Regions from separate parts of the Variovorax sp. VRV01 genome, predicted to be linked through region 3. Evidence: predicted binding sites of a transcription regulator. Region 3 holds the regulator's gene; each other region holds the start of a gene.
What was found. Region 3 encodes sigma-54, which starts transcription at its own class of promoters, with help from an activator protein. Its sites were predicted from a motif close to TGGCANGNAANCTGCTTT; they were not measured.

Region 1 (7,586 bases), on a different contig from region 3:
CGTCCTCGGAGACGCCCTTGTCCAGCACCACATGAACGACAGCGAGCTCGTCCGCGGCTTCCTCCACTGTTTTCTTCACCTGCTTGCTTTCGTCCAGCGCGCGTTCGACGGCGCGGGTGCTGCTGCTTTCGGGCGCGTTCAGTTCGGGCATTTGCGATCTCCTCGTGAGTGCACTTTTATCCTATACCCGCGAAGCCGAAGCGTCGACAAAGCGGGGTAACCCGCCTCATGCTTCCAGTGCCTCCAGCGGCCCGAAGAACTCGTAGCGCAGCTGCTGCTTGGGCACGCCCAGCGCAAGGCCGCTCGCATACACCGCCTTCATGAAAGGCTTCGGGCCGAGGAAGTAGAGATCGACGTCGCGGTCGGCCGGCAGCTGCTGCGCGAGCAGCTCGCGCGTGACGAAGCCGGTCGCATGCGGCCGGTCGGATTCGCGCGGCGCGTCGTAGACATAGAGCGGCTTCACGTTGGCATGCCGGGCTGCCAGCGCATCGACGCGCGCGCGGAACGCATGGGCGCCGCCATGCCGCGCGGCGTGGATGAAGTGCACCGGCCGGCCGGTGTGCGCCACCGACTCGAGCATGCTCATGGCCGGCGTGATGCCCACGCCGCCCGTCACCAGCACCAGCGGCCGCACGCGCTCGCCCGCGGGCTGCAGCACGAAGTCGCCGCAAGGCGCCTGCACACGCAGCAGGGTGCCGACGCCGGCCTTCTCGTGCAGCCAGTTCGATGCGCGGCCGCCCTCTTCCTGCTTGACGCTGATGCGGTAGAAGGGCTTGCCCGGCGCATCGGACAGCGAGTAGTTGCGCCGCAGCGGCTCGCCGTCGATGTTCAGCACCAGCGTGAGGTACTGGCCCGGCGAGAAAGCGAGCAGCGGGCCGCCGTCGGTCGGCTCCAGGTAGAAGGAGGTGATGACCTCGCTCTCCTGCTCGCGCCGCGCCACGCGGAACTCGCGCTCGCCGCGCCAGCCGCCGGTCTGCGCGGCGTTGGCGCGGTAGACCTCTTCCTCGGCGGCGATCAGCAGCGCCGCGAGCGATTGGTAGGCCTCGCCCCAGGCCGCGATGATCTCGTCGGTCGCGGCCTCGCCGAGCACGTCCTTGATGGCCTGCAGCAGGCAGCCGCCGACGATCGGGTAGTGCTCGGGCAGCACGCCCAGCGCGGCGTGCTTCTGGATGATGCGCGGCAGCGCCCCGGCGATCTCGTCGAGCCGGTCGATGTGCGTGGCATAGGCCAGCACCGCGCCCGCGAGTGCGCGCGCCTGGCTGCCCGCGGCCTGGTGCGCCTCGTTGAAGAAGGCCTTCACCTCCGGATGGCTCTCGAACATGATCCGGTAGAAGTGGCTGGTGATGGCCTCCCCGTGCGCCTGGAGCGTGGGAACGGTGGCTTTGACGATGGCGATGGTTTGCGGGGTCATCTGTGGCTTTCGGGGTCGGCAGTTGGGATGCTCTTCCCTCTCACGATCCATGCCAGCCGGCGGCCTCTCGCAAGTGCCCGCCGCCATTGGGGAATTGCGATACGTGGTCAAATTCGCAACAGGATTCATGTTGCATTTATGACCACTACCAGTGTCAATTCGACCACAAGCGGGGCGGCCGCGGCCCCCGAGGGCCCGCGCTACCGGTCGCTCCTTGCCGCCGCGCGCGGCCTCGTCCGATGCGATGCCGCCGCACTGCTGCGGCTCGAAGGCGACGTGCTGCGGCCGCTGGCCGTGGACGGCCTGAGCGACGAAACCCTGGGGCGGCAGTTTCCGGTGGCCTCGCACCCGCGCTTTGCCCGCCTGCTCGAGAGCGAGCGGGGCCTGCGCTTCGCGCAGGACTGCGGCCTGCCCGATCCGTACGACGGCCTCGTCGCGGGCCAGCCGGGCATCCTGCCCGTGCACGACTGCATGGGCGCGCCGCTGCGGCTGCGCGGCGCCGTCTGGGGCCTGTTGACGCTGGATGCGCTCGAGGCCGGCACCTTCGAGGCCGTGGGGCCGGCGCAGCTCGACGCGCTGGTGGCGCTGGTCGAAACCGGCATCGAGGCGGCCCACACGATCCAGGAAATGGAAGCGCGCGCGATGCGCGAGCAGGCCGTCGCGCAGGCCCTGCGCTCGGGCGGCGGCGCCACGCGCGAGCTGCTCGGCAGCAGCCCCGCGATGAAGCAGCTGTGCAGCGAGATCGACACGGTCGCGGTGTCCGACCTCACGGTGCTGGTGCTCGGCGAGACCGGGGTGGGCAAGGACCTGGTGGCGCAGCGCCTGCATGCGCGCTCGCGCCGCAGCGACCAGCCGCTGGTGCAGGTGAACTGCGCGGCGCTGCCCGAGACGCTGGCCGACAGCGAGCTCTTCGGCCACAAGCGCGGCGCCTTCACCGGCGCGCTGCAGGACCGCAGCGGCAAGTTCGAGATCGCCGATGGCGGCACGCTCTTTCTCGACGAGGTGGGCGAGCTGCCGCTGACGGTGCAGGCCAAGCTGCTGCGCGTGCTGCAGAGCGGCGAGCTGCAGCGGCCCGGCAGCGATCGCACGCTGAAGGTCGACGTGCGCGTGATCGCGGCCACCAACCGCGACCTGCCCGCAGCGATCGCGCAGGGCCGCTTCCGTGCCGACCTCTACCACCGGCTTTCGGTCTATCCGCTGGTCGTGCCGCCGCTGCGCGAGCGCGGGCGCGACGTGGTGGCGCTCGCAGGCGGCTTCCTTGAAGAGAACCAGCATCGCCTGGGCGCGCGCAACCTGCGGCTGTCGCCGGCCGCCAAGGCCGCGCTGCTCGCGCACGGCTGGCCCGGCAACGTGCGCGAACTCGAGCATGTGATCAGCCGCGCGTCGCTGCGCGCCTTCCGTGAGCAGCGCCGCGGCGCGCGCTGGACGGCGATCGAGCCGCATCACCTGGCGCTGGATGCGACGGCTGCGGGCAGTTCCGCGACGCTGCCATCGCAGCCACCTGCGCCGGCGGGAAGCCAAACAAGCCTTGCTGCCGCCGGCGGCGGCACGCTGCGCGAAGCCACCGAGGCGTTCCAGCGGGCCTGGCTCGCCGATGCACTGGCGCGGCATCGCGGGCACGTGGCCAATGCGGCGCGCGAGGCCGGCATCGACCGCAGCAACTTCCACCGGACGCTGCGCAGGCTCGGCGTGCCGCGCCCGGACGGCGCGCCCTGAATGGCCTGCCGCTGCATAGGCGGCACTTATGAATAGAGAACCATAAGGCCCGCACCAATGAATTCTTCCAATCGGGGGTCAGAGTCCGACGAACTGTGAATTTTTCGGGAGAAAACGATCAGGTCGATCCCGAAGTGACGAACGTCACTTTCCGATGGCGAAGGGCGAGTCCCATACTCGCTTTTGTTCACTGGCAGTGGCCGGTGAAGAACCACTCTTCGGGAGTACGCGACATGATTTCACAGATGCTCAAGAGTTGCATCCTCGCCCTCTACGGCGGGGCACTGCTCCTTACCGGCTGCGCAGCGCCTCGGCCCAACCCGGTCCAGCAGGCGGCCAATGCGATGGTTGGCAAGCCCATCTCGGTCGCCCTCAAGGCCTTCGGACGGCCGACATTGAATCTGCCGCCGTGCTCCTACTGCACCGATGGCGGCACTTATGCGTGGAACAACACCAGGATCTCGAAAGAGTGGCGGATGACCTGGGTGCAGACCGGCACCGAGACCAGCCAGCAAGTGGTTGGCATGACGCCTGGCGGCCGCGGCGTCGCGCCGATGATGATCGTCCAGAACGTGTCCAAGCCGGTCGGCGAGGATCGGATGGTGGAGGCCACCCACGTCGACTACTTGTGCGACATCCAGGCCTTCACTGACATGAAAAACATCATCAAGTCGATCTCCGTTGCGGGCTGTACGAGCAAGGACCGGTACTGAAAGGTGCGCTGTGCCATCCCGCCACCGCTGAACGTGCCACCAACCGTATGTCCGGCACCCGACCGCCGTTGACGCCTATGCGATCCGCGATTCCCCGATCGAGCCCTGGCGGCATCCTGATCGTGGATGACCACGATCTTGTGCGCCTTGGCGTGCGCGCTTTGCTCCAGGCCCAGGAATCACCTTCTGGTGAAGGCGTGGAGATCTTCGAGGCGGACTGTCTCGCACAGGCGCTGACCATCTATGAGCGCTTCGCGTCCTCGATCGGACTGGTGTTGCTGGACCTTGCATTGCCCGACACGCAGGGACTCAGCGCCGTCTCCCAGTTTCACGAGCGCCATCCCGATGCCCGCATCGTGGCGTTGTCGGGTGCCGGAACCACCTCGCTGGCCCAGAGCGCGATGGCACAAGGCGCGCTGACCCTGGGCGCCAGCGCATTTCTGCCCAAGTCCGCCAACCTCAAGGAGGTCGTGAGCTTCATCCGGGCCTGTGGACTGCTCGGCAGCGACGTGGTCGACGGACTGGCCGGCGCTGCACCACCGTCGGCGCGAACGACCCGCTACTCGCGTCCCTCGTACAGCCGCGCTTGGCGGTCCCTCACCGCGAGCCAGGTACGGGTGCTCCAGCTGGTGCTCGAAGGCAGGACCAACAAGGAGATCGCGCAACTGGCCGACCTGCAAGAAGGCACGGTGAAGAACTATGTCTCGACAATCCTGCTGCTGTTCGGCATGCGATCGCGTGCGCAGTTGATCAGCAGCCTGCGCTGAACAGGCCACGCGGGCCGCGGGAGACGCCACGGCGACAGCGGCGCGATCCCTGCACTGGAGTCAATGAAATGGACAACGATGTCTCGACGGCACGCACTGCCACCGTCGATGCGAGCCTCGATGAAAGGGTGCTGCGCGAGCACCTGGCCTCGGTCTACTCGAACCATCGAACGACGGTGCTCGCCCACCTGGGTTTCGCAACGGCGCTTGCGATTTTTACCTTGTTCCATTTCCGGCCCCAGTGGGTGATCTGCGCCTGGCTGGCGGCGCTGGCGACGGTGGACCTCTACGCGCTCTTCACGCCGCGCTGGACGCCCGCCGCACCGACGGCCGAGAGCACGTACTGGGCGCGCAAGTACACAAGGCTCGTCACGCTGATCAGCACGGCCACGGCCTTCGCGCCTTTCTTCTTTGTCTCGGCCACCGACCTGTTCATGACGACCGTGCTCACAGTCGTCATCATGGGCAGCTGGACGCGTGCGGTACAGGCGCGGTGGCCGCTGCGATCCGCCATGTTCGGCTACGGCATTCCGATGATGTCGGGACTGATCCTGGCGCTGGCCTGGTATGGCGGGCCGCTGAACTGGTTCCTCGCGGGCTTTGGCGCGGTCAACCTCGTTCTCACGCTACGCGCGGGTGTGCAGCAGAACCGGCGGTTGACCGAGTCCCTGATACTGCGCTTCGAAAACGAGGCCTTGGCCGCGCGCCTGAAGGAGCAGATCGAGGCCACCGAGCGCGCCAGCGCAGAGAAAACGCGCTTTCTCGCGGCAGCGAGTCACGACCTGCGGCAGCCAATGCACGCCATCGCGCTGTTCGGCGCCGCGATGCAGAACGCGTTGCGCGACCATCCGGAGAGCAGGAATGCCGAGCGCCTGATGCGCGCGGTCAATACGCTGGGCACCTCGCTGGACACCATGCTCGACGTCTCGCGCCTCGACGCGGGAATTGTGGTCTCCGACCCGCGAGCGCTGGAGCTTGACGCGCTGTTCCTGGCCTTGAACCAGACCTTCGCCGCCCAGGCCGAGCAGAGGGGCCTCCAGCTACGGGTGCGCGCCAGCGGGCTTTGGGTGCGCAGCGACCTCCAGCTGCTCTACCGCATGCTCTCGAACCTGATCGACAACGCGCTGAAGTACACCCGCCAAGGCGGTGTGAGCGTGACCGCGCGTGCGCGCGGCGAGATCGTATGGGTGGAGGTGCGCGACACCGGTATCGGCATCGCCTCCGAGCAGTTGAGCCGCATCTTCGAAGAGTTCTACCAGATCGACAATCCGGGACGCGACAGGGCACGCGGGCTCGGAATCGGCCTGTCGATCGTCAAGCGGCTCTCGCGCCTGCTGGCCCATCCGGTGATGGTGCATTCGCGCCCCGGCCGGGGCACCCGCTTCCGTCTGATCGTGCCGGCCACGGAACCGGTCGACGAAGCGCAGACCGACCTGCTGCTGCAGGACCTGGAGTCGCCTGTGCGCCATCGCTTCGCGGCGCCGGAGCTGCACGGTCGGATCTTGCTGATCGACGACGAGGCCGAGATCCGCGTCGCCATGACCGAACTGCTCAGCGCCTATTCCGTCGATGTCCTGGCGGTGGCCGACGAGGCACAGGCGGCCGAAGCTCTTGCAAGTCCCGACGCGAAACTGCATCCCTTCGCGATGCTGCTGTGCGACTACCGCCTTGCCGGGGGCGAGGACGGGCTGGAAGCGGGCCTGCGCCTGCGCGAACGCTTCAGCCTGGAGATCCCGTTGTTGCTGATCACGGGGGAGACATCGCCCGAGCGCTTGCAGCGTGCGCGGGCCTCGGGCATGCCGATGCTGTTCAAGCCCGTGAGCGCCGCGATGCTGCTGCAGGCCATGGCCGACCTCGCCTCGGCCGAGGTCCAACAGCGCGCCGCCCTGCAGACCCGAAGTGACTTTCGGCACTTTGGGGACGTCTCGTCCCCTTCCTAGACTGCCCGACGCACCGCCATGGTGGCGGATGCGCACGCAATGCAAAGGAGGATTCGATGAAGGCAAATCTTTGGACAACGGCGGCGGTTGCCGCGGCTGCGGCCACCGCCCTGATCGGCTGTGGTGGCGGAGGAGGAGGCGGCGGCAGTGGCTTCCCGATCCTGCCGCCTGGTGCGCCGGCCCCTGCACCTTCGCCGGCTCCGGCGCCCGCGCCGACGCCTGCACCGCCACCCGCACCGGCGCCTGCGCCGGTACCGATCAATGCCGATTTCAGGTTCCTGAGCTTCTCGCAGGAGCGCGGCGGTTCGGACACACCGGAAAAGCGCTTCGACGACTACGTCGCACTGCTCAACCAGCAAGGCGCTGCGGGCTACCGCTACGTCGAGGGCGAGACGGGCGGCACCCTCACCACCTTCTCCGACAACTTCCTGATGGTGAAGGAAGGCGATGCGACCTACACCTACGAATACAAGAAGCACATCGCAGGCAGCGGGATAGACGCCTTGTTGCAGCAGATGAAGGAGCAAGGTGCGAAGGGCATGCAGTACGTCAAGATGCTCACCCAGGTTCGCCTGACGCAGAGTTCGTACGAGCTGGCCGTGCTCTACCGCCGGGATGCCGCCGCGAACAACACGTACGACTACACCGCGATCCCCCAGCCGACGACCTCGGGCGACTTCGTCGGCCAGGGTAACGCGCAGGGCGCCAACGGCTTCCGGCCATGGGCGACGCCACCTGTGCGATCCGGGGACGGCAGCCTGTGGCAGTTCTTCATCAAGGACGCGAAGAGCGCAGCGCGCTACGAGGTGAAGGCGCTGGTGAGCCCGCTGAGCACGGTCGGCGGCACGGAAGACGATCTGAAGGCCCAAGTGCGCGCACAGGGCGGCCAGGGATATCGCCTGCTGAAGAACGGCCCTCTGGAAAATTCCAATGACTTCGTCCTCTACGTCAAGGACACGACGCAGTCGAGCGTGTTCGAGTACGAGTTCCTGACCGCGCCGGACAGCCGTCTGTCGGCCGCCTACGCGACGCAAGCCAA
Region 2 (7,586 bases), on a different contig from region 3:
CTCCACGAGCAGTTGCATGCGCATGTGCACATAGTCGTCGGCGGGCTTGGGAAAGCGCGCGCGGAAGGCGCGGTAGAAGGCCTCGGACTGCGCGCTCTGCACATTGGGCAGCCAGTCGGCCACCGCGATCACGCGGCCGATGCCGGCGTCGCCGATGGCTGCCGGCGCACCGAGCGCGTTGCCGTAGAAGGTATAGAAGCTGCCGTTGAAGCCGGCCTCGCGCGCAGCCTTCACGAGCAGCGTGAGGTCGTTGCCCCAGTTGCCGGTGAACACCGCCTGCGCACCGCTCGCAATGATCTTGCTGGCGTAGGGCGCGAAGTCCTTCACCTTGCCCATCGGATGGAGTTCTTCCCCGACGATCTCGATGTCGGGCCGCTGCACGCCAAGCTGGCGTTTCGATTCGCGCAGCACCGCCTGGCCGAAGCTGTAGTCCTGCCCGATCAGGTAGGCGCGCTTGATGGCTGCATCGTCCTTCACCACTTGCATGAGCGCGGCCACGCGCATGTCGGCATGCGCGTCGAAGCGGAAGTGCCAGAAGCTGCAGCGCTCGTTGGTCAGCGCCGGGTCGACCGCCGCGTAGTTGAGGAAGATCACGCGCCGCGCGGGGTCGCGCTCGTTGTTCTTCTCGATGGCATCGATCAGCGCCGCGGCAGTGGCCGACGAGTTGCCCTGCAGCACGATGCGCGCGCCGTCGTCGATGGCTGCGCGCAGCGCCGACAGCGCTTCCTCGTTCTGCCCCTTGCTGTCGTAGCGGTCGAGCTGCAGCGGCCGCGCGCCGCCGGACAGCTTGATGCCGCCGCGCGCATTCACGCGCTCCACGGCCCACAGCAGGTTGCGGAACACCGCCTCGCCGGTGTTGGCGAACGGCCCGCTCATGCTTTCGATCAGCGCGAGGCGGATCGGCGCGGGCGCTGCCTGCGCCTGTGCTGCGAAGGGCGCCGCGCATAGCGCCAGCGCCGCAAATTTCAAGGCCTTGCGACGCCAAATAAAGGGAGGATTCATTGTCTTGAAACGAGTGCGGCTGTGCCTAGATGAGGTGACAAGCGGCACTCAGGATGGAATGGCCGCGCAGTGTAAGGGACACACATTCCTTGTCCCCATTGTGTTCATTCAGGAGTTCTCACATGTTTTTCGCACCCACCCTTCGCACCGCCCGCTTTGCACCCCGTTCGTACGACCGCGCCTTCGAGCGCTTCGTCAACGAGGCCTTCGCCGGCACGCGCCCCTCGCCGCTCGTCGAGCAGGACGACAAGAGCTGGACGCTTTCCGTCGACGTGCCGGGCCTCTCGCGCGAAGACCTCGCCATCGGCATCGAAGGCGCCGTGGTCCGCATCGACAGCAAGGCAGAAGCCAAGCGCCAGTTCAAGGCGGCCTACGAATTGCCGCTGGACATCGACGTGTCCTCGAGCGAAGCCAAGCTCGAGAACGGCGTGCTCACGCTGAAGCTGGGCAAGCGGGTGCCGGTCAGCCAGGTTTCGCAGCTGCAGATCAACTGAGCCTGCAAAGCCCACAAGAGGAAAGTGTCGTTATCTATTGTTTTTGACTTTGAAGACGCTCCCTAATCACAATACGACAGCGAATAACGTCACATCATGTGACGTTTTCACATTTTCTTTCTTCGTGGGCGTTTCGACAGACGCACCGAATCCATGACGGTGCGGATTCGGGTGCCCCTCAAGGCACGCCATGATCACGCACCTCAAGTCAGCCAAAGACGATGAACGGTCCGATACGCTCCTGGTCTTCCTTCCGGGCGCCTACCTGAAACCTGACGAGTTCGAGCGCGAGGGCTTCATCAGCGCCGTGCGCGAGCGCCACCTGGCGGCCGACTCGCTGCTGGTGGATGCCGATGTTTCCTACTACTACGACCAGACGCTCAGCGAGCGCCTGCATGCGGACGTCATCGAGCCGCAGCGCGCCAGGGGCTACAAGTCGATCTGGCTGGTCGGCATTTCCATTGGCGGCTTCGGCGCGCTGATCCACGAGCTGTCGCGGCCGGGCTCGGTCGACGGCATCGTCGCGCTGGCGCCCTACCTGGGGCGCCGCGTGCTGGGCGCCGAGATCCTCAAGGCCGGCGGCCTGCGCACCTGGCAGGCGCCGGCTGGCCCCCTGCCCGACGAGGAAGTCGACCGCAAACTCTGGCCCTGGTTCCAGCAGTACCTGGAGCCGCAGAAGTCGCAGAGCCTGCCCCAGCTCTACCTCGGCTTCGGCCTCAGCGACCGCTTTGCCAGCAACCACAAGCTGCTGGCGGACGCCCTGCCCGAAGGCCGCGTCTTCACCACCGAGGGCGGCCACGACTGGCCGCAATGGCGCCAGCTCTGGCGCAATGTGCTCGACGTGCTGCCGTTGCCGTCGCTCGGCCGCTCGCGCCCGTCGGCGGCTACGCGGGCACCGGCCGCGGCGTCTCGGATGGCGCCATCAGCGAAGCCATGGGCCATCGCGGCTTGACGTCGAAGGCATAGCGCTCGCTCGCCTGGGCCAGGCCCGACTGCAGCCGCATGGCGGCCGCCATCGCAATCATGGCGCCGTTGTCGGTGCACAGGTGCATTTCCGGATAGTGCACGCGCACGCCGCGCCTGGCGCAGGCGGCGTTCAGCTGCTCCCGCAGGCTGCGGTTCGCGCCCACGCCGCCGGCCACCACCAGCCGCTTGAGGCCCGTCTGCCCGAGCGCGGCCAGCGATTTCTTCAGCAGCACCTCGACGATCGCCGCCTGCGTGGACGCGGCCAGGTCGGCCTTGTTCGCTTCGAGTTCAGCGCCGAGCTTCTTGGCCTGCGTCAGCACCGCCGTCTTCAGGCCCGCGAACGAAAAATCGAGGTCGCCGCTGTGCAGCAGCGGCCGCGGCAGCTTGAACGCCGCGGGGTTGCCCGCCTCGGCCAGCTTGGCCAGCCAGGGGCCGCCTGGATAAGGCAGACCCATGAGCTTGGCACTCTTGTCGAAGGCCTCGCCGGCCGCATCGTCGATGGTTTCGCCCAGAAGCTCGTAGCGACCCACGCCGTCGACCCGCATCAGCTGCGTATGGCCGCCCGACACGAGCAGCGCCACGAACGGGAATTCCGGCGGATCGGCGCTCAGGAACGGCGACAGCAGGTGCCCCTCGAGGTGATGCACCCCGAGCACCGGCTTGCCCAGCGCCGCGCCCAGCGCGCAGGCCACGCCGGCGCCCACCAGCAAGGCCCCGGCCAGGCCCGGCCCGCGCGTGTAGGCGACCACGTCGATCTCGGCCAGCGAGCGGCCTGCTTCGGCCATCACGGCCTCGGTCAACGGCAGCACGCGGCGGATGTGGTCGCGGCTGGCCAGTTCGGGCACCACGCCGCCATAAGCCTGGTGCATGGCGATCTGGCTGTGCAGCGCGTGCGAACGCAGCAGCGGCAGTGCGTCGCCATGCGTTTCCACCAGCGCCACGCCGGTTTCGTCGCAGGATGATTCGATTCCCAGGAGGAGCATGCCCGGGAGTGTAGGCGGCGCGGAATGCCCGTGCGGCACGGATGTTGCAGCGGGCCTTGTGCTCCCCCTCCCCCGCCATGAAATCCGGACTGAGTTTTCTGATCGCCGCCCGAAGGTGCGAAATCGACGAGCTGGACCAGCTCGCGCGCACCAGCGACCTGGTCGGCCTGATCGCGCGGCTGGTCCATGCGCTGCAGCGGGAGCGCGGCATGTCCAACGTGTTCCTCGCCTCGCGCGGCGGCCGCTTCGCCGAGCAGCGCGATCCGCAGATCGCCGAATGCCTGGCGCTCGAGCAGGAGGTGCGCGCCGGGTTCGACCAGCTCGAGACCGAAGCGCACCCCGGCGCCACCGCAGGCAACAGCGCCCGCCTCTTCAGCCGCATCGCCTGGGTGCTTCCGGGACTGGACGGCCTGCCCGCCCTGCGCCGCCGCATCGGCGCGCTTGAGCTGACGCCCGCGCAGGCCACCGCCGCCTTCGCCAAGCTCGTGGCCGGCCTGCTGGCGGTGGTGTTCGAGGCAGCCGACGGCGCCACCGATCCCGAGATCTCGCGCCTGCTGGTGGCGATGTTCAATTTCATGCAGGGCAAGGAATTCGCCGGCCAGGAGCGTGCTTTCGGCGCCGCCTCGCTGGCCGTGGGCCGCAGCGACGAGGCGCAGCGCCAGCAATGGCTGCATCTCATCGAACTGCAGGAGCGCTGCTTCCAGGTCTTCACCGAGTTTTCGAGCAGCGGCGTGCTGGCGCTCTGGCACCAAAGCCAGTCCGAGGCTGTCATGGCCGAGATCGAGCGCCAGCGCCGCATGAGCGTGAGCCCGGCCCAGACGGCCTCGGCGGCCGCTCCCGACCCGCGGCTGAGCCAGGCCTGGTTCGACTGGTGCACGCGCCGCATCGACGCCATGAAAACCGTCGAGGACCGGCTGGCCGCCGACCTGCGCGATCTCTGCGCGCGCAAGACCGCGCAGGCGCGCAGCGAACTGCAGCGCTACCAGCAGGTGCTCGGCAACCTCGCGCCGCAGCCCGAGGGCGCGCTGTTCTTCGACGACGCCGACACCCGGGCCACCGAGCCCGCGCAATACGGCCGCCACCTGGAGCGCTCGGTGCTCGACATGGTCCAGGAGCAGTCGCGCCGGCTGCAGGCCATGGGCGACGAGCTCGAGACCGTGCGCGCCTCCCTCAACGAGCGCAAGCTGGTCGAGCGCGCCAAGGGCCTCTTGATGGCGCACCGCCGCATGAGCGAGAACGAAGCGCACAAGATGCTGCTGCAGACCGCCATGAACCAGAAGCGCCGCCTGGTCGACGTGGCCGAGTCGATGCTCGCGATGGCCGACTACCTGCCGCTCGATGCGGCGCCCCGGCGCTGAGCGCCGCCCCAAAAAGCGTTCGGATTGGTGCAGTGCACAACAACCGTGCATGCATCCGGATTTCCGCCCTGTGGCCCTTGCGCTCATGCCGGCAACCGCTCTCCTGCTGCCGATTCGATAGCAATTGGCGGCGGCAAAAGCTGGCACACAGTTTGCTGAAGTAGTACATGGACCTTCGGGTCCCAGGCAGGTGGCACCCAACGGCGGGTGTTGCCCGCCGAGATCGGACAAAGGCGTCCCCCATCCCGCAAGGGCTCGTTTTCGAGCAGCCCCTGCGCGGTGCGGGACGCCTTTTTGTTTTTTGCCTTCCTTTGTTTGTTGTTCTTCAACCGGAGCCCGCCACATGACCGACCCGCTGAAAACCCGCCTCAGCCGCCGCCGCGTACTGCAAGCCGCCGCCATCGGCGCCGTGGGAGTCAATCCTGCGCTGCGTGCCGCAGTCTGGGCCCAGGGCTCCGACAAGCCCGAGAAGGAAGAAGTGAAGATCGGCTTCATCCCGCTGACCGACTGCGCCAGCGTGGTGATGGCCTCGGTGCTGGGCATCGACAAGAAGTACGGCGTGAAGATCGTGCCCAGCAAGGAAGCCAGCTGGGCCGGCGTGCGCGACAAGCTCTCCAACGGCGACCTGGACATGGCGCACGTGCTCTACGGCCTGGTCTACGGCATGCACCTGGGCCTGAGCGGCCCGAAGAAGGACATGGCCGTGCTCATGACGCTCAACAACAACGGCCAGGCCATCACGCTCTCGAAGAAGCTGGCCGACAAGGGCGCGGTCGATGCTGCCTCGCTCGCCAAGCTGATCGCGAGCGAGAAGCGCGAATACACCTTCGCGCAGACCTTTCCCACTGGCACGCATGCAATGTGGCTCTACTACTGGCTTGCATCGGCCGGCATCGACCCCTTCAAGGACGTCAAGAACATCACGGTGCCGCCGCCGCAGATGGTGGCCAACATGCGCGTGGGCAACATGGACGGCTACTGCGTGGGCGAGCCCTGGGGCCAGCGCGCGATCATGGACGGCATCGGCGTGACGGCCATCACGACGCAGGACATCTGGAAGGACCACCCCGAGAAGGTGCTCGGCACCACGGCCGACTTCGTCAAGAAGTACCCCAACACCGCGCGCGCCGTCACCGCGGCCATCATCGAGGCCGGCAAGTGGATCGACACCGGCCTGCAGAACAAGAACAAGATGGCCGAGACCATCGCGGACAAGAGCTACGTCAACACCAGTGTGGACGCGATCAACCAGCGCATCCTGGGGCGCTACGTCAACGGCATGGGCAAGAGCTGGGACGACCCCAACCACATGAAGTTCTACAACGGCGGCGCCGTGAGCTTTCCCTACCTGTCGGACGGCATGTGGTTCCTCACGCAGCACAAGCGCTGGGGCCTGCTGAAGGAGCATCCGGACTACCTGAAGGTGGCCACCGAGATCAACCGCATCGACATCTACAAGCAGGCCGCCGCCGCCACGCAGACCCCGGTGCCCAAGGACGTGATGCGCAGCAGCAAGCTGTTCGACGGCACCGTGTGGGACGGCAAGGATCCGAAGAAGTACGCCGAGTCTTTCAAGCTGCATGCCTGAGGAGAAACACATCATGGTCAGCGCTGTATTTCATTCGCCGATGGACGCATCCCTTCCTCTCCCGCGTGCGGGAGAGGGTCGGAGCGAGGGTGTGCCCCGCGCCGAGGCGCCCTCGCAACCCGCCGCTGCCGCCAGGGAGCCCAAGCCGCGCACCCCCATCGACCTGCGCGCCTTCTGGATGCGCGTGCTGCCGCCGCTCGCGGGCTTCGGCCTGCTGGTGCTGATCTGGGAGCTGGTGGCCATGAAGAGCACCACCGGCTTTCCATCGCCGCTGGCCACCTGGCAGCAGGCGCTCACGGTGTTCAGCGATCCGTTCTACAGCAAGGGGCCGAACGACCAGGGCGTGGGCTGGAACGTACTCTCGTCGCTGCAGCGCGTGGCGCTGGGCTTCGGGCTGGCCGCGGCGGTCGGCATTCCGGCGGGCTTTGCGATCGGGCGCTTCGAGTTCCTTTCGCGCATGTTCAATCCGCTCATCAGCCTGCTGCGCCCGGTCTCGCCGCTCGCCTGGCTGCCGATCGGCCTGCTGGTGTTCAAGGGTGCCAACCCGGCGGCCATCTGGACCATCTTCATCTGCTCGATCTGGCCGATGGTGATCAACACCGCGGTGGGCGTGCAGCGCGTGCCGAGCGACTACATGAACGTGGCGAAGGTGCTGAACCTGTCGGAGTGGAAGATCTTCACGAAAATTCTGTTCCCGGCCGTGCTGCCCTACATGCTGACCGGCGTGCGCCTGGCCGTGGGCACCGCCTGGCTGGTGATCGTCGCGGCCGAAATGCTGACCGGCGGCGTGGGCATCGGCTTCTGGGTGTGGGACGAGTGGAACAACCTCAACGTCGCCAACATCATCATCGCGATCTTCGTGATCGGCATCGTCGGCCTGGTGCTGGAGTTCGCGCTCATCAAGCTTGCAACCGCATTCACGTTCGAAGAGGTGAAGTCATGAACGATGATTCGAAGTACATCGAGATCCACAACGTCGAGCAGCGCTTCAAGACCGCCAAGGGCAGCTTCCTTGCGCTGCAGGGCGTCAACCTGAACGTGGCCAAGGGCGAGTTCGTCACGCTAATTGGCCATTCGGGCTGCGGCAAGTCGACGCTGCTGAACCTCATCGCCGGCCTGACCACGCCAACGCAGGGCGTGCTGCTGTGCGCGAACAGGGAAATCAAGGGCCCCGGCCCCGAGCGCGCGGTGGTGT
Region 3 (7,586 bases):
CGAAGCAGCGCATCGAGGAGCGGCTCTCGGGGCTGCTGGCCGACCTGCGGGTGGACCATCTTCGCGATTCGCCCGCGCTCGCGCTCTCGGGCGGCGAGCGGCGCCGGGTCGAGATCGCCCGCGCGCTGGCCACGCAGCCGCGCTTCATCCTGCTGGACGAGCCCTTCGCCGGCATCGACCCGATCGCGGTGATCGAGATCCAGCGGATCATCAGCTTCCTGAAGGAGCGCGGCATCGGCGTGCTCATCACCGACCACAACGTGCGTGAGACGCTGGGCATCTGCGATCACGCGTTCATCATCAGCGACGGGCATGTGCTGGCACAAGGCACACCCTCGGAGATCGTCGACAACGCCGAAGTACGCAGGGTGTACCTCGGCGAGCACTTCCGGATGTAAGGGAGGAGTCGGTCTCCATGAAGCAAGGGCTGTCCCTTCGCGTTTCGCAGCACCTGGCGCTCACGCCCCAGCTGCAGCAGTCGATCCGGCTGCTGCAGCTGTCCACGCTCGAACTGAGCCAGGAGGTGGAGCAGATGCTGGACGAGAACCCGTTCCTCGAACGCACCGCGGAAGAAGCGGCGCGCGAGGAGTTCGGGCTCGACGCCATCGACACGCCGGTGCCGCGCGACGAAGCCGGTGAAGCCGCCGAGGGCGAATTCGCCTCGGCCCCGGCCAGCAGCGCAACCACCACTTCGAGCGAAACCTCCTCGGCAGCCGAGGCCGACGTACCCGCCGCCGACGCCACCGAGCGCGAGCCCGACTGGGAAGGCGACGGCACCGTCGACATGGCGCCCGACGACAGCGAATGGGGCAGCGACGCCCCCGCGCGCCAGAACAACCTGGGCGACGACGAACGCGCCGACGCCACCGAGCTCGCGCGCAGCCAGGAGTCGCTGCAGTCCTTCCTGCACCGGCAGGCGCTGAGCCTGCGGCTCAACGAGAACGACAGCGCCGCGCTGCGCTTCCTGATCGAATCGCTCAACGACGACGGCTACCTCGAAGACTCCCTGCCGGCGCTGGCCTCGGGCCTCGCGGGCGACGACAACGACCAGTTCGACGAATTGGTGCACCACTTCCAGGTGGCGCTCGGCCTGCTGCAAAGCCTGGAGCCGGCCGGCGTCGGCGCGCGCGACCTGGGCGAATGCCTGTGCATCCAGCTGCGCGCGCTGGCCAGCGAAAGCGAGACCGAAGAGCAGGCCCTGGTGCGCAAGACCGCCATCGCGATCTGCAAGCAGCCGATGGAGCTGCTCGCGCGGCGCGATTTCAAGCGCCTGGCCACGCTCACGCGCACCAACGAAGAGGTGGTGCGCTCGGCGCTGCAGATCATCTCGCGTCTGGAGCCCAAGCCGGGCCGCCGCTTCGTCGACGTCGAGCGCAACATCGTGATTCCCGACGTGATCGTCACCAAGATCGGCCGCGGCACCAATGCCAAGTTCCGCGTCATGCTCAACCCCGAGGTGATGCCGCGGCTGCGCGTGCACGACATCTATGCCGGCGCGCTCAAGTCGCACAAGGGCGAGGGCAGCCAGGCGCTGTCGCAGCGGCTGCAGGAGGCGCGCTGGTTCATCAAGAACATCCAGCAGCGCTTCGACACCATCCTGCGCGTGAGCAACGCCATCGTCGAGCGGCAGAAGAGCTTCTTCGTGCACGGCGAGCTCGCAATGCGGCCCTTGGTGCTGCGCGAGATCGCCGACGAACTCGGCCTGCACGAATCGACCATCTCGCGCGTGACCACGGCCAAGTACATGGCCACGCCTTTCGGCACGGTCGAGCTCAAGTACTTCTTCGGCTCGGCGCTCGGCACCGAGACCGGCGGCAATGCGTCGAGCACCGCGGTGCGCGCGCTGATCAAGCAGTTCGTGAGCTCCGAGAGCATCAAGAAACCGCTGTCCGACAGCCAGATCTCCGAAATGCTCAAGGAGCAGGGCATCGAGTGCGCACGCCGCACCGTGGCCAAGTATCGCGAGGCCTTGCGCATCGCGCCCGCCAACCTTCGCAAGGCCCTGTAGAAAGCCGCCGATGGCCCGCCGCCTGCTGTCGCGCTGTGGGCTCGCGGTCTTTGCCATGCTGGCGGCGCTGCTCGTCGCCGGCTGCGCCACCCTGCCCGACGAGGCACCGCGCCCGCCCACCAAGGCCATGGCCGCGTCGGCCGACACCGCGCTCGGCAAGATCGCGCTGGCCTCGCAGCCCGACCCGGACCTGAGCGGCTTTCGCCTGATGCCGGGCGGCGACTTCGCCTTCGACACCCGCATCCAGCTCGCGCGGCGCGCCCAGCGCACGCTCGACGTGCAGTACTACCAGATCGAGAACGACGAGACCGGCCGCTACCTGCTGCGCACGCTGCGCGATGCGGCCCGGCGCGGCGTGCGCGTGCGGCTCCTGATGGACGATCTCTACACCTCGGGCGAGGACGAACTGCTGCTCGGCCTGGCCGCCACGCCGAATGTCGAGCTGCGCCTGTTCAACCCGTTTCCGGCCGGGCGCGGGAGCCTGCTCAGGCGCTTCACCGCTTCGCTGTTCGACTTCAGCCGCGTCAACCGGCGCATGCACAACAAGCTCTTCATCGCCGACGGCGCGATGGCGGTGGCGGGCGGGCGCAACATCGGCAACCAGTATTTCAGGCGCACGGCGGGCGAGAATTTCCTCGATCTCGACACCTTCGTGGCTGGTGCGCTGGTCCCGCGGCTGGGCGCGCTGTTCGACCAGTACTGGAACAGCGTCTATGTGCGGCCGGTCCAGTCGGTGGTGGCCAGCGAACTTCCGCAGGGCGAGCTGCAGAAGCGCTTCGAGACCGCCACCGGCCCCGACACCACGCCGCCGCCGCCCAGGCCCGCGCCCAACGACCTGCTCGGCTACAGCCCGATCGCCGAAGACCTGGCTGCCGGCAAACTCGACCTGATCTGGACCCTTGCCGAGGCCTACGCCGATTCGCCCGAGCGCGTGATCGGCAAGACCGCCTCGTACGGCGGCGTGCCGCTGCTCGATGTCGACAGCGTGCGCTACAACGTGGTCGAGCAGATGCGCCGCGCGCGCTCCGAGGTGACCATCGTCTCGCCCTACCTGATTCCAGGCAAGGCGGGGCTCGAAGTGATGCGCGAGATCCGACGGCGCAACGTCAAGATCAGCATCGTCACCAATTCCTTTGCCGCCACCGACGAGCCGCTGGTCCACACCGCCTACCGCCGCTACCGGCCCGAGATGCTCGAGCTCGGCGCCGAGCTCTACGAACTGAGCACCACGCGCACGCGGCGCAGCGTGCGGCTCGGCCTGTTCGGTACTTCGGTGGGGCGGCTGCATGCCAAGTCGGCGGTGATCGACCGGCAGATTCTTTTTGTCGGCTCGATGAACTTCGACCCGCGCTCCGAGACGCACAACACCGAGATCGGCCTGTTCATCCGCAGCCCCGAGATGGCGCAGCAGACGCTCAAGCTCATCGAGGTGCTGAAGCAGCAGGGCGCCTACCGGCTGCGCTTTGCGAAGGACAGCGGCAATTCGCGCATCGAGTGGATCAGCGAGGAGGAAGAAGCCGGCCGGACCACCGTGCTGAACGAGGAGCCCGACTCCGATTTCTGGGGCCGCACCATGCTCGAGATGCTGGCGCCGCTGACGCCCGAGAGCCTGCTGTAGCCCGGGCGGCTCAGCCGCTGCGCACGCCCGACAGCAGCTTGAGGCCCAGCAGCACCATCACGCCGCCGGCCGCGCGGTCGATCCAGGCCTTGTAGCGCAGGTAGGCCGAGCGCGGCGCCGCCGACGAGAGCGCCAGCGCGACGACCGCGTACCAGCCGGTCTCGATGCAGAAGATCACCGCCGGCACCGCGAGCGCCAGTGCCAGCGGCACCTCGCGCGGCAGGAAGGCCGCGAAGATGCTGGCGTAGACCACCGCGGTCTTCGGATTGCTGATCTGCGTGCCCATGCCCAGGAGAAACGCGCGCCGCGCATTGCTGCCCGAGCCCGCGGCCGCGCGTTCGTCCTGCACGGCGGACAGCGGCTCGCGCGCACCGCGCCAGATGCGGATGCCCAGATAGACGAGATAGGCGCCGCCGAGCAGCTTCACCGCCAGGTACAGCGCCGGAACCGCGAGGAACGCCGCCTGCAGCCCGACCAGCGCCGCAATCGCGAACACCACGCCGCCTGCGCCCATGCCCAGCGCCGCGGCCAGGCCATCGGCGCGCGACGACGACACGGCGGTGCGCGCCACCATGACGAAGCTCGGTCCGGGGCTCATGGCCCCGACGACCATAGCGCCCGCGATGCCCAGCAACGGAACCGTGATGCCGCTCATGGCTTTTCCCGGGACTACTGCTGCACGTTGACCGCTTCGACCTGCACCAGCAGCTTCACCTTGTTCTCGAAGCCGAAGTTCAGGCCCCAGGTGATGCCCCAGTCGCTGCGCTGCACGGTCGTCTCGAAGTCGCCGCCGCAGACCTGGCGGTTGATGAGCGGATTCAGGTAGCAGTTGAAGCGCACGGCCCTGAGCGTGACCGGCCTGGTCTGCCCCATCAGCGTGAGCGTGCCCGGCACGTCGACCACCTTGTCGCCATTGAACTCGATGCGGTCCGCCACGAAGCGGCCGGTCGGGAATTCGGCCACGTTGAAGAAATCCTTGCTCTGCACGTGGCGGTTGAGCAGGTCGACGCCGGTGTTGATGGAGCCGATGTCCATCGTGATGTCGACCTTGCCGCTGCTGCCGGTGCCGTCGATCTGCACCGAGCCGTCCTTGGTGCTGAAGCGGCCGCGGTTGGTGGTGGTGCCGTAATGCCCCATCTCGTACATCACGAAGGTGTGCGTGGGGTCGATCACGTAGCTGGCGTTCTTCACCGGGCCGCCCGCGGGCTTGGCGGCCACGGCCGGCGCGGTGTAGTCCTGTGCCAGGGCAGGGGTGGCAAGGGCCGCCGCGGCAGACAGCGCGGCAGCGAGGAGGAGCTTCTTCATGGCAATGGGCGTGCGTGGCGTGGGAACGAAACAGGAAAAATTCAAAGCGGACCGAAGCCCGCGAGCGTGAACTTGAAGCGAACCAGCACCTCGTTGGCGACCACCGAGGTGTCGGTCCACTCGCCGTCGCCCACCTTGTAGTCGAGCCGCTGGATCGTAAAGCTTCCGCTGGCCACCGCGTGGCCGTTGGCCGGCGCAATGCTCACCGGCACCGTGACCTGGCGCGAGATGTTCTTGATGGTGAGCTTGCCCGCCATCTCGAAGCGGCCGTCGCCCAGCGCCTTGATCGCGCTCGACTGGAAGCTGGCCTGCGGAAAATGCGCCGTGTCGAACCACGGCGCCTTGGGCAGTTCGGCATCGCTCATGGGCACGCCGAGCGATGCGCTGCCGGTGTCGATCTGCAATGCGACGCTGCCGCCTTCGGGCTTGCGCGGATCGAAAGCCACCTGGGCATCGAACTTCTTGAACGTGCCCTCCACGGGCACCCCCATCTGCTTGCTCACGAAGGCGATCTGGCTCTTGTCCGGCACCAGCCGGGTGGCCGCGGCCGGCTCGGCGAGCGCGGGCGCAAGAGTGGCCAACGCCAGGGCTGCGAGCAAGGGGCGGGCGGTGCGCTTCATCTGGCGGATTCCTTGCGTGGCGCGGGCCACATGCGTTTCAAGATGCCGTCGCGGTCGATCCAGTGGTGCTTGAGCACCGCCGCCACATGCAGCAGCGCCGCCGCGGCGAGGGTGAAGGCGCTGCCCTTGTGCAGCGGCTTGAGCACGACCTCGGCCCATTCCTTGTCGACCGGCACGAAGTCGGGCAGCGGCAGCAGGCCGAACCACACGACCGGAAAGCCGAGCGCCGAACTGTAGGCCCAGCCGAACAGCGGAACCGCCAGGAACAGCAGGTACATCAGCGCGTGGCTCGCGCGGTAGCCGCTGCGCTGCCAGCGCGGCATGGCCGCCGCCGCAGCGGCCGGCAGCGGCGGCGGCGGATGGCGCAGCCGCCACAGCAGGCGCACGGCCGACAGCAGCAGGATCGTCACGCCGGCCCATTTGTGCCAGTTGTAGAGCTTGATGCGCGCCGGCGACAGCGGCAGGCCGGTCATGTAGAGGCCGACGCCGAGCGAGCCGACGATCATGGCCGCCAGCAGCCAGTGCAGCGCGATCGCGACCGGGCCGTAGCGCAGTTCGCGCAGGCGTGGATCGGCGGGTGCATCGGCCATGGCGGCGGGGTGGGAAGGTGTGTCGATGGACATCGGAAGCAGGACCGGCGGCCTGTGCGCGGAGCATATATCGGAAGCGGCGGAGGCGCCGCGGCCCGATCGGCCGGAGCGACCATGGACGCAGTGGTGGAATTGCTCGTCCGGTCCCCTGTGTGGAGAAGCGGCCCGGCGCGGCGACAATGGCGTTCCCCTGCGGCCGAATGATGGCGAACCTCCTGTGAACGATCTCTCTCTCTTTTTGCCCTGCGCCGCCGGCGTCGAGGAATTCCTCGCGCAGGAAGTCCATGCGCTCACCGGCCGCGTCGGCCAGGACCTGCTCACGCTGCGCGGCGGCGTGCGGGTGCGCGCCGAATGGCGCGACGCGCTCAAGCTCAACCTGCACAGCCGGCTCGCGCAGCGCGTGCTGGTCGAACTGGCGCACGCGCCCTACCGCAGCGAGAACGACCTCTACGCCATCGCGAGCGGCGTGGCCTGGGAGATCTGGTTCACGCCCAGGCAGACCTTCAAGATCGAGACCACGGCGCAGCACAGCCCGCTGCAGAGCCTGAACTTCGCCACCCTGCGCATCAAGGACGCCATTGCCGACCGCTTCCGCGCCAAGGCCGGCGGCGTGCGCCCGAGCATCGAGACCCAGTGGCCCGACTGCCGCGTGTTCGCCCACCTGACCACCGAACACTGCACGCTCTACATCGACACCTCCGGCGAGCCGCTCTTCAAGCGCGGCTGGCGCCAGGACAAGGGCGATGCGCCGCTGAAGGAAACCCTGGCCGCCGCCATGCTGGCCGCCAGCGGCTGGTGGAACCCTGAAACCGGCGCCGTGGCCGCCGAGCCGCTGTACGACCCCTGCTGCGGCAGCGGCACCATCGCCATCGAGGCGGCGCAGATCGCGCGCGGCATTGCGGCCGGGTCGCTCAGGCGTTTCGGCTTCGAGAAGCTGCTGCCGTTCCAGGCCCATGTCTGGGACGCCATCAAGAAGGACGCCGCATCGTCGGCGGTGCCGCGCGATGTCGCCATCTTCGGCTCCGACGTCTCGCACCGCATGGTCGACTTTGCCGAGCGCAATGCGGAGCGCGCCGGTGTCGCCGATGCCATCGAGTTCCGCGGCGGCGACGCGCTGCAGCGCATGCCGCCGGCCGAGGGCGGGGTGATCATGCTGAATCCGCCGTACGGCGAGCGCATCGAGGTCGGCGGCGTGGCGCGCTTCGGCGCCCGTGAAGCCGCGCAGACTTCGGGCGACGCTGGCGGTGAAAGCGGCGGCGGCGGCGAGTTCTTTCCGCAGCTCGCCACCCACTGGAAGAAGAACTACGCCGGCTGGACCGCCTGGGTGCTCACGCCCGACCTGAAGCTGCCCAGGCAGATGCGGCTGAAGGAATCGCGCCGCGTGCCGATGTGGAACGGCCCCATCGAGTGCCGCCTGTTCCGCTTCGACATGGTCGCGGGTTCGG
Region 4 (7,586 bases), on a different contig from region 3:
GCTCCGGCCACATCTCGGACGAAGGCAACTTCGGGAAGCCCTCCTCGGGCGTCAACACCCGCACGTCCGCCACAGGCCGAATCGCCGCTTCTTGGACCCCCGCCAGGCCCGCGAGAACGGAGGCCTTCAGCACCTCAGCGCCTGTAGCACCCAATGCTGACCCCAGTTATCCCCAAACTGCAGCTGCGTCCGCTACCCTGGGGGCCAGGGGAGATTCGAAGGCTTTTGCTAAGCTGGCTAACTCTGACCTGGTGGCGAAGGACAGTGAGGCACAAAATGGGTATGCCACCGCGTACAAGCCGAGTCCAGCGCCAAAAATAAACAAAAAATCCTTTCAGAATCAACAGCTTAGAATAATTCATGAAAATAGCTACCTGGAACGTCAACTCCCTCACTGCCCGCCTGCAGCATGTGCTCGATTGGCTGATCGCCAACCCGGTCGACGTGCTGTGCCTGCAGGAGCTCAAGATGAGCGACGACAAGTTCCCGCTCGACGTGCTCAAGTCGGCCGGCTATGAGGCCGCCGTGTTCGGCCAGAAAACCTACAACGGCGTCGCCATCCTGAGCCTCGCGCCGATGCGCGACGTGGCGCGGAACATCGGCGGCTTCACCGACGACCAGTCGCGTGTGATCGCGGCCACGGTCGAGACGCCCGCGGGTCCGCTGCGCATCGTGAACGGCTACTTCGTCAACGGGCAGGCGCCGGGCACCGACAAGTTCGAATACAAGATGGGCTGGCTGCGCGCGTTGCGCGAATGGCTGCGTGCGGAAATGGCGGCCCATCCAAACCTTGTGCTTCTGGGCGACTTCAACATCGCGCCGGAAGACCGCGACAGCTTCGACCCCGTGGGCCTGGCCGAAACCATCCATCACACGACCGAGGAGCGCGAGCATTTCAAGGCACTGCTCCAGCTGGGCCTGGTCGACAGCTTCCGCCTCTTCGAGCAGCCCGAAAAAAGCTTTTCGTGGTGGGACTACCGCATGCTGGGCTACCAGAAGAACCGCGGCCTGCGCATCGACCACATCCTGGTGAGCGAGCCGCTGGTGCCGCGCGCCAAGGGCTGCATCATCGACCGCGTGCCGCGCAAGTGGGAAAAGCCGAGCGACCACGCACCGGTGGTGCTCGATCTCGACCAGGGGATTTGATGACCATGACCATCCGCACCCTCACGATCATCGCAGCGGCGCTCGCGCTCGCTGCCTGTTCCGCGTTCAAGCCTGCGGACAAGGCCGACGACGGCAAGTCGCCCACCTCCGCCACCGACGAGGCGCCCGGCACAAGGGGCGACGTGCCCACCGTGCGACTGATCACCGCGCAGACGCCTGCCGTGCGGGCCTACCGCAAGACCGGCGCGCGCCAGATCTACAAGGCCTATCCGCAGCGCATCTACAAGGGAAAGATTCCCCCTCTGGTCTATGCGGTGGTGGTGGTCGAGACCGACCTCGATGCCGAAGGCAACGTCAAGAACGTCACGTTCAGTCGCGTGCCGAGCCATGCGCCCGAGGTGCCGGGCAAGATTGCGGAGCTCATCAAGGCGGCGTCCCCGCTGCCGAGCCCGGGGAGCCTGGGCGGTCACACGTATGTGGACACCTGGCTCTGGGACAAGAGCGGCAACTTCCAGCTTGACTCGCTGACACTGGGCCAGCGCAGCCGGTGAATAAGCTCGCCCCCAGTCTTCGCGCACTTCGTGTCGCTACGCCACCCCCTGCCGGGGGCAACACCAGCGGCCCGGCAAAGCCGGTTCCGCGGTGTTCCGTGGAAGGGGCCCCTCTCTATCTGTGAGGCAGCCTACTCGATCCCGAGTTCCTGGATCTTGCGGGTGATGGTGTTGCGGCCGATGCCCAGCTTCTGAGCGGCTTCGATCCGGCGGCCGCGGGTGTTGGCCAGCGCCGTGAGGATCAGCCGCGACTCGAAGCGGCGCGACAGCACATCCCAGACGTCGGTGCGCCCGGCCGCGAGCAGCGCCTGAGCTTCGATCTCCAGGCCGCTCTCCCAGCTGCTTGCGCCCACCAGGCCTTCAGTGGCTTCGGGTGCAGCGCCGCTCGCCGGTGCCGCTTCGCGTTCGAGCCCGGGCGATGGCTGCACCGCGGCTTGCACGGGTGCCGCCGCGGCGCTCGTTTCTGTGGCCTGTGCCGGCGCGCCGGCGGGCGCGGCCATGACCTCGGGCGGCAGGTCCTTGGCCTCGATCAGTTGGGCCGGCGCCATCACGGTCAGCCAATGGCAGATGTTCTCGAGCTGGCGCACGTTGCCCGGAAAGCTGAACGAAGCCAGCTTGGCCAGCGCCGCATCGGAAATGCGCTTGGGCTCCACGCCGAGCTGGCGCGCGCTCACCTGCAGGAAGTGGCGCGTGAGCGCCGGCACGTCTTCGCCGCGCTCGCGCAGCGCCGGCAGCCGCAGGCGAATCACGTTGAGGCGGTGGAACAGGTCTTCGCGAAAGCCGCCGAGCTTCACGCGTTGCTCGAGGTCCTGGTGCGTGGCCGCGATCACGCGCACGTTGGCCTTGACCGAGTTGTGGCCGCCCACGCGGTAGAAGTGCCCGTCGCTCAGCACGCGCAGCAGGCGCGTCTGCAGGTCGAAGGGCATGTCGCCGATCTCGTCGAGGAAGAGCGTGCCGCCCTCGGCCTGTTCGAAGCGCCCGCGCCGCATGGTCTGCGCGCCGGTAAAGGCACCGCGCTCGTGGCCGAAGAGTTCGCTCTCGAGCAGGTCCTTGGGAATGGCCGCGGTGTTGATGGCCACGAAGGGACCGTTGGCACGCGGCGAGTGCTTGTGCAGCGCGCGCGCCACCAGTTCCTTGCCCGAGCCCGATTCGCCGGTGATGAGCACCGTGACGTTGCTTTGCGAGAGCCGGCCGATGGCGCGGAACACGTCCTGCATGGCGGGCGCCTGGCCCAGCATTTCGGGCGCGGCGACCATGCGCTCCTCGGCCACTTCCTCGCGCTGGCTTTCATCCACGGCGCGGCGGATCAGCTCGACGGCGCGCGGCAGGTCGAAGGGCTTGGGCAGGTATTCGAAGGCACCACCCTGAAACGCCGAAACGGCGCTGTCGAGGTCCGAAAACGCCGTCATGATGATGACCGGCAGGCCGGGGTGCTTGGCCTTGATCTTGTCGAGCAGATCGAGCCCGGAACCGCCAGGCATGCGGATGTCGCTCACCAGGACCTGGGGGCCCTGCTGTTCGTCGTCGTCGGCGAGTTCGAGGGCGGCCAGCACCTCGCGCGCGTTGGTGAAGCTGCGCGTGGGCAGGTCTTCGCGCAAAAGGGCCTTCTCCAGCACGAAGCGGATCGATTGGTCGTCATCAACTATCCAGATCGGCTTCATGCATCTCCTTGTTGCCGTGGCTGCTAGGGCAGCGGAATCAATATCTTGAAATCGGTTCGGCCCGGGACGCTGTCGCACTCGATCACGCCGTGATGCTGTTGCACGAAAGTTTGTGCAAGCGTCAATCCAAGCCCTGTCCCGCCTTCCCTGCCCGAGACGAGCGGATAGAAGATGCGGTCCTTGATCGTGTCCGGCACACCCGGTCCATTGTCGATGACATGCAATTCCAGTGCCAATCGATACCACTGCTTGTTGAATATCACCTGCCTGGCGATGCGGGTCTTGAAAGTGATCTGCGCATCGCCCGCGGCGCGGCGCTCGGCCAGCGCCTGCGCCGCGTTGTGCACGATGTTGAGCGTGGCCTGGATGAGCTGCTCGCGGTCGCCGCGGAATTCGGGGATCGACACGTCGAAGTCGCGCTCGATGTGCAGGTCGCGCGGGAACTCCGCAAGAATGACCGAGCGCACGCGCTCGCAGACTTCGTGGATGTTCACGTCGCCCACCACGTGCGGGCGTCGATGCGGTGCCAGCAGCCGGTCGACCAGCGTCTGCAGCCGGTCGGCCTCGTGGATGATGACCTGCGTGTATTCGATGAGGTCGCGCGACTCGACCTCCATCTGCAGCAACTGCGCCGCGCCGCGAATGCCGCCGAGCGGGTTCTTGATCTCGTGCGCGAGATTGCGGATGAGTTCCTTGTTGGCCTGCGCCTGGTCGAGCAGGCGTTCCTCGCGGTCCTGGCGCACCTGCTGCTCGAGCGGCGACATCTCGATGATGAGCTCGCCCGGCTTGTCGCCCTGCGCCAGCGTGACTTGCACCGGCATCAGCTCGTGGTTGACGCGGCGCAGGAAGGCTTCATAACGCAGCGTGGCGAAGTCGTTGCTGCGCGCCCCGTCGATGGCGGTGCGAAGCACGTGCGGCTCGTGAAAGCAGGCACCGAACTGAGAGCCTTCGAGCGTGCGGCGCGACGTGCCCAGCGCGTCTTCGAGGGCGGCGTTGGCAAACAGCACCGAACCGTTGGTGCTGACCACCGCAATCAGCGTGGACAGCAGGTCGAAGGACTGAAAGCGCGGAGTGGCGCCGGACGCCTTCTTCCCGAACGCCATGGCCCTACTGCTTGGCCGGCAGGCGGCCGAGTTCGCGGCGGATGCCCGCGATGTCGCTCTCGTTGCGCGCCAGTTCGGCTTTCATTTCAGCCACGCGGTCGAGGTACTTCTGGTAGTTGCGGCCTTCGCTGCCCTGCTTCTCGGGCTCGCCGTTGTTGTATTCCTTCTTGAGCTCCGCCTGGCGGGCCTCGGCCTTCTTGAGTTCGGCTTCGAGCACCGAGCGGGCTTCACCGTCGCGTGCGCGCTGGTCGACGCCCTCGACGCGCGGACTGCCCGCGGGCGCACGGGAAGCTGCCGGCGCCGAGTTGCCGCCGGCCGAACCACCGCCCGATGGCTTGGTGCCCTGCACCACCGTGACGTTGCCGCCTTCCATGACCTTGCAGCCCTTTTGCTGGGCGATGGTCGAGTTGTTGGTGTATTCATTGCCGCAGCGCCACACGCGCTCCTGGGCGAGCACGGGCAAGGCGGCCAGCAATGAACCGGCCAGGAAAATGAGAGAAGCAGTCTTCATGAGAATCGATCTTGGCGCGACAAAGGTGCATTTTCCTGCAATTCGACGCCACTGGTGACAAGATGTTCCGCGCCAAGCAAAAAGGACGGCCAAGCCGTCCTTTTCGAGTTCATTCCAGCAACACCGCGGAACCGGCTCTGCCGGGCCGCCGGTGTTGCCCCCTCGAGGGGGAGGCGGCGACACGAAGTGCGCCGCTTCGGGGGTGGGCCAATTACAGCGAGTAGTACATGTCGAACTCGACCGGATGGGTCGCCATGCGGAAGCGCGTGACTTCCTGCATCTTCAGTTCGATGTAGGCATCGATGTAGGCATCGGTGAACACGCCGCCCTTGGTCAGGAACGCACGGTCCTTGTCGAGGTATTCCAGGGCCTGGTCGAGGCTGTGGCACACGGTCGGGATCAGCGCGTCTTCTTCCGGCGGCAGATGGTAGAGGTCCTTGCTGGCAGCTTCGCCCGGGTGGATCTTGTTTTCCACGCCGTCGAGGCCGGCCATCAGGAGCGCCGCGAAACCGAGGTACGGGTTCATCAGCGGATCGGGGAAGCGTGCTTCGACGCGGCGGCCCTTCGGGTTGGCCACGAACGGGATGCGGATCGAGGCCGAGCGGTTCTTGGCCGAGTAGGCCAGCTTCACCGGGGCTTCGAAGCCGGGCACCAGGCGCTTGTAGCTGTTGGTGCCGGGGTTCGTGATGGCGTTCAGGGCACGGGCGTGCTTGATGATGCCGCCGATGTAGTGCAGCGCGAAGTCCGACAGGCCTGCATAGCCGTCGCCGGCGAACAGGTTCTTGCCGTCCTTCCAGACCGACTGGTGCACGTGCATGCCCGAGCCGTTGTCGCCGACGATGGGCTTGGGCATGAAGGTGGCGGTCTTGCCGTAGGCGTGGGCCACGTTGTGGATCACGTACTTCTGCAGCTGGACCCAGTCGGCGCGCTGCACCAGCGTGCTGAACTTGGTGCCCAGTTCCATCTGGCCGGCATTGGCCACTTCATGGTGATGCACTTCGACCGGGATGCCGAGCGATTCGAGCACCAGGCACATTTCCGAGCGCATGTCCTGGAAGCTGTCGACCGGGGGAACCGGGAAGTAGCCGCCCTTGACCGCGGGACGGTGGCCGGTGTTGCCGTGCTCGTATTCCTTGTCGGTGTTCCACGAGGCTTCTTCGGAGTCGATCTTCACGAAGCAGCCCGACATGTCGTTCTTCCAGCGCACGCCGTCGAACACGAAGAATTCGGGTTCCGGACCGAAGTAGGCGGTGTCGCCCAGGCCCGAGGCCTTCATGTAGGCCTCAGCACGCTTGGCGAGCGAACGCGGATCGCGCTCGTAGGCCTTGCCGTCGGCGGGGTCGATCACGTCGCAGGTCAGGATCAGCGTCGTTTCTTCGAAGAAGGGATCGATGTTGGCGGTGTTCGGGTCGGGCATGAGCTGCATGTCCGAAGCCTCGATTCCCTTCCAGCCAGCGATGGACGAGCCGTCGAAAGCATGGCCCGAAGTGAATTTGTCTTCATCGAAAGCCGAGACGGGCACGGTCACGTGCTGCTCTTTGCCGCGGGTGTCGGTGAAGCGGAAGTCGATGAACTTGACCTCGTTTTCCTTGACGAGCTTGAGTACATCGGCGACGGTCTTTGCCATCAGTTTCTCCTGAGTTGGATGGTGGTTAGGAATACAGGGACGGAGGATGCAGTTTCTATGCCATTGTCGCCGCTCGTCGAGAGCCTTCCGCAGCGGCCGCAAACCCCAAAAAAAGGCGAAAAGTCACCAAATTGGTGCAATAAAAACTACCGCACCAATTCCGGGCCAAGCCTCGCATCATAGGCGTGCAGGCCCTCGATCAGTTGTGCGTAGGCGGCATCCAGGTGAACTGGATCGCCCTTCACGCCGAGTTCGATGTGGCGGCCGTACTGCGGATGGTCGACGCTCGGCAGGCTGAACACCTTGATGCCGGCATGCGCCGCTTCGATCGCCTGCATCAGCGGGGTGAGCGTTGCTTCCATGGCGCCAAAGACGATGACCGACTTCTCGGCCGACTTGCCGCTGGAAAACATGTGCGCATAGCGGCTGTCGAGCACCGACTCGATCATGGGCCAGGCCATCACCGGAAAGCCCGGCACGAAATGGACGTGCTCGACGCTGAAACCCGGAATCTTGTTGTACGGGTTGCGGATGATCGTGGCGCCCTTCGGGAACACACCCATGTTGAGGCGGTGAATGTTGTCGGGCCGGTCGGGCTCGTAGGCAATGCCCTGCTCGCGCGCGGTGTCCTGCATGCGCTCGCGGATCAGCAGTTCCGCCTCGGGATGCAGCTCCAGCGGCACCCCCAGGGCCTGCGCGGCGCATTGCCGCGTGTGGTCGTCCGGCGTGGCGCCGATGCCGCCGGTCGAGAAGACGATGTCGCCCGAGCCGAAGGCGCGGCCGAGCGCGGCGGTGATGCGCGCGGGCACGTCGCCCACGTATTCGGCCCAGCCGAGTTGCAGGCCGCGCGCGGCGAGCAGTTCGATGACCTTGGGCATGTGCTTGTCGGCACGCTTGCCGGAAAGGATTTCGTCGCCGACGACGATCAGACCGAATGCGCGGGTCATGGGGATTTCCAATGGGAGAGAAGGGCCTGATCGGCCTCGGCCGCGGGTAGGCCGTCGGTTGGGCCGGATGGAGCGTCGG

Region 1: the regulator sigma-54 is predicted to act here: its motif matches at 1,449-1,466, upstream of hmpA (NO-inducible flavohemoprotein).
Region 2: the regulator sigma-54 is predicted to act here: its motif matches at 4,945-4,962, upstream of IB278_RS30600 (CmpA/NrtA family ABC transporter substrate-binding protein).
Region 4: the regulator sigma-54 is predicted to act here: its motif matches at 6,606-6,623, upstream of glnA (type I glutamate--ammonia ligase).

Annotation. Positions count from the first base shown of each region.
Region 1 is NZ_JACVBS010000008.1:310,023-317,608, forward strand. Features, by position in the region: gene IB278_RS16930 (hypothetical protein) at 1-151, opposite strand, end outside; gene hmpA (NO-inducible flavohemoprotein) at 227-1,411, opposite strand; gene norR (nitric oxide reductase transcriptional regulator NorR) at 1,550-3,127, shown strand; gene IB278_RS16945 (hypothetical protein) at 3,361-3,840, shown strand; gene IB278_RS16950 (response regulator transcription factor) at 3,888-4,607, shown strand; gene IB278_RS16955 (hybrid sensor histidine kinase/response regulator) at 4,676-6,547, shown strand; gene IB278_RS16960 (hypothetical protein) at 6,604-7,586, shown strand, end outside.
Region 2 is NZ_JACVBS010000027.1:5,436-13,021, reverse strand. Features, by position in the region: gene IB278_RS30625 (branched-chain amino acid ABC transporter substrate-binding protein) at 1-1,002, opposite strand, end outside; gene IB278_RS30620 (Hsp20/alpha crystallin family protein) at 1,125-1,496, shown strand; gene IB278_RS30615 (alpha/beta hydrolase-fold protein) at 1,687-2,448, shown strand; gene tsaD (tRNA (adenosine(37)-N6)-threonylcarbamoyltransferase complex transferase subunit TsaD) at 2,381-3,445, opposite strand; gene IB278_RS30605 (nitrate regulatory protein) at 3,523-4,803, shown strand; gene IB278_RS30600 (CmpA/NrtA family ABC transporter substrate-binding protein) at 5,147-6,391, shown strand; gene ntrB (nitrate ABC transporter permease) at 6,405-7,334, shown strand; gene IB278_RS30590 (ABC transporter ATP-binding protein) at 7,331-7,586, shown strand, end outside.
Region 3 is NZ_JACVBS010000005.1:277,855-285,440, forward strand. Features, by position in the region: gene lptB (LPS export ABC transporter ATP-binding protein) at 1-398, shown strand, start outside; gene IB278_RS11620 (RNA polymerase factor sigma-54) at 416-2,008, shown strand; gene IB278_RS11625 (phospholipase D family protein) at 2,019-3,626, shown strand; gene IB278_RS11630 (LysE family translocator) at 3,637-4,281, opposite strand; gene IB278_RS11635 (YceI family protein) at 4,296-4,931, opposite strand; gene IB278_RS11640 (YceI family protein) at 4,973-5,551, opposite strand; gene IB278_RS11645 (cytochrome b) at 5,548-6,174, opposite strand; gene IB278_RS11650 (THUMP domain-containing class I SAM-dependent RNA methyltransferase) at 6,359-7,586, shown strand, end outside.
Region 4 is NZ_JACVBS010000011.1:168,256-175,841, reverse strand. Features, by position in the region: gene IB278_RS33880 (hypothetical protein) at 1-133, opposite strand, end outside; gene xth (exodeoxyribonuclease III) at 361-1,146, shown strand; gene IB278_RS20490 (hypothetical protein) at 1,152-1,658, shown strand; gene ntrC (nitrogen regulation protein NR(I)) at 1,790-3,319, opposite strand; gene glnL (nitrogen regulation protein NR(II)) at 3,343-4,422, opposite strand; gene IB278_RS20475 (hypothetical protein) at 4,427-4,933, opposite strand; gene glnA (type I glutamate--ammonia ligase) at 5,145-6,560, opposite strand; gene IB278_RS20465 (competence/damage-inducible protein A) at 6,707-7,507, opposite strand; gene IB278_RS20460 (EI24 domain-containing protein) at 7,504-7,586, opposite strand, start outside.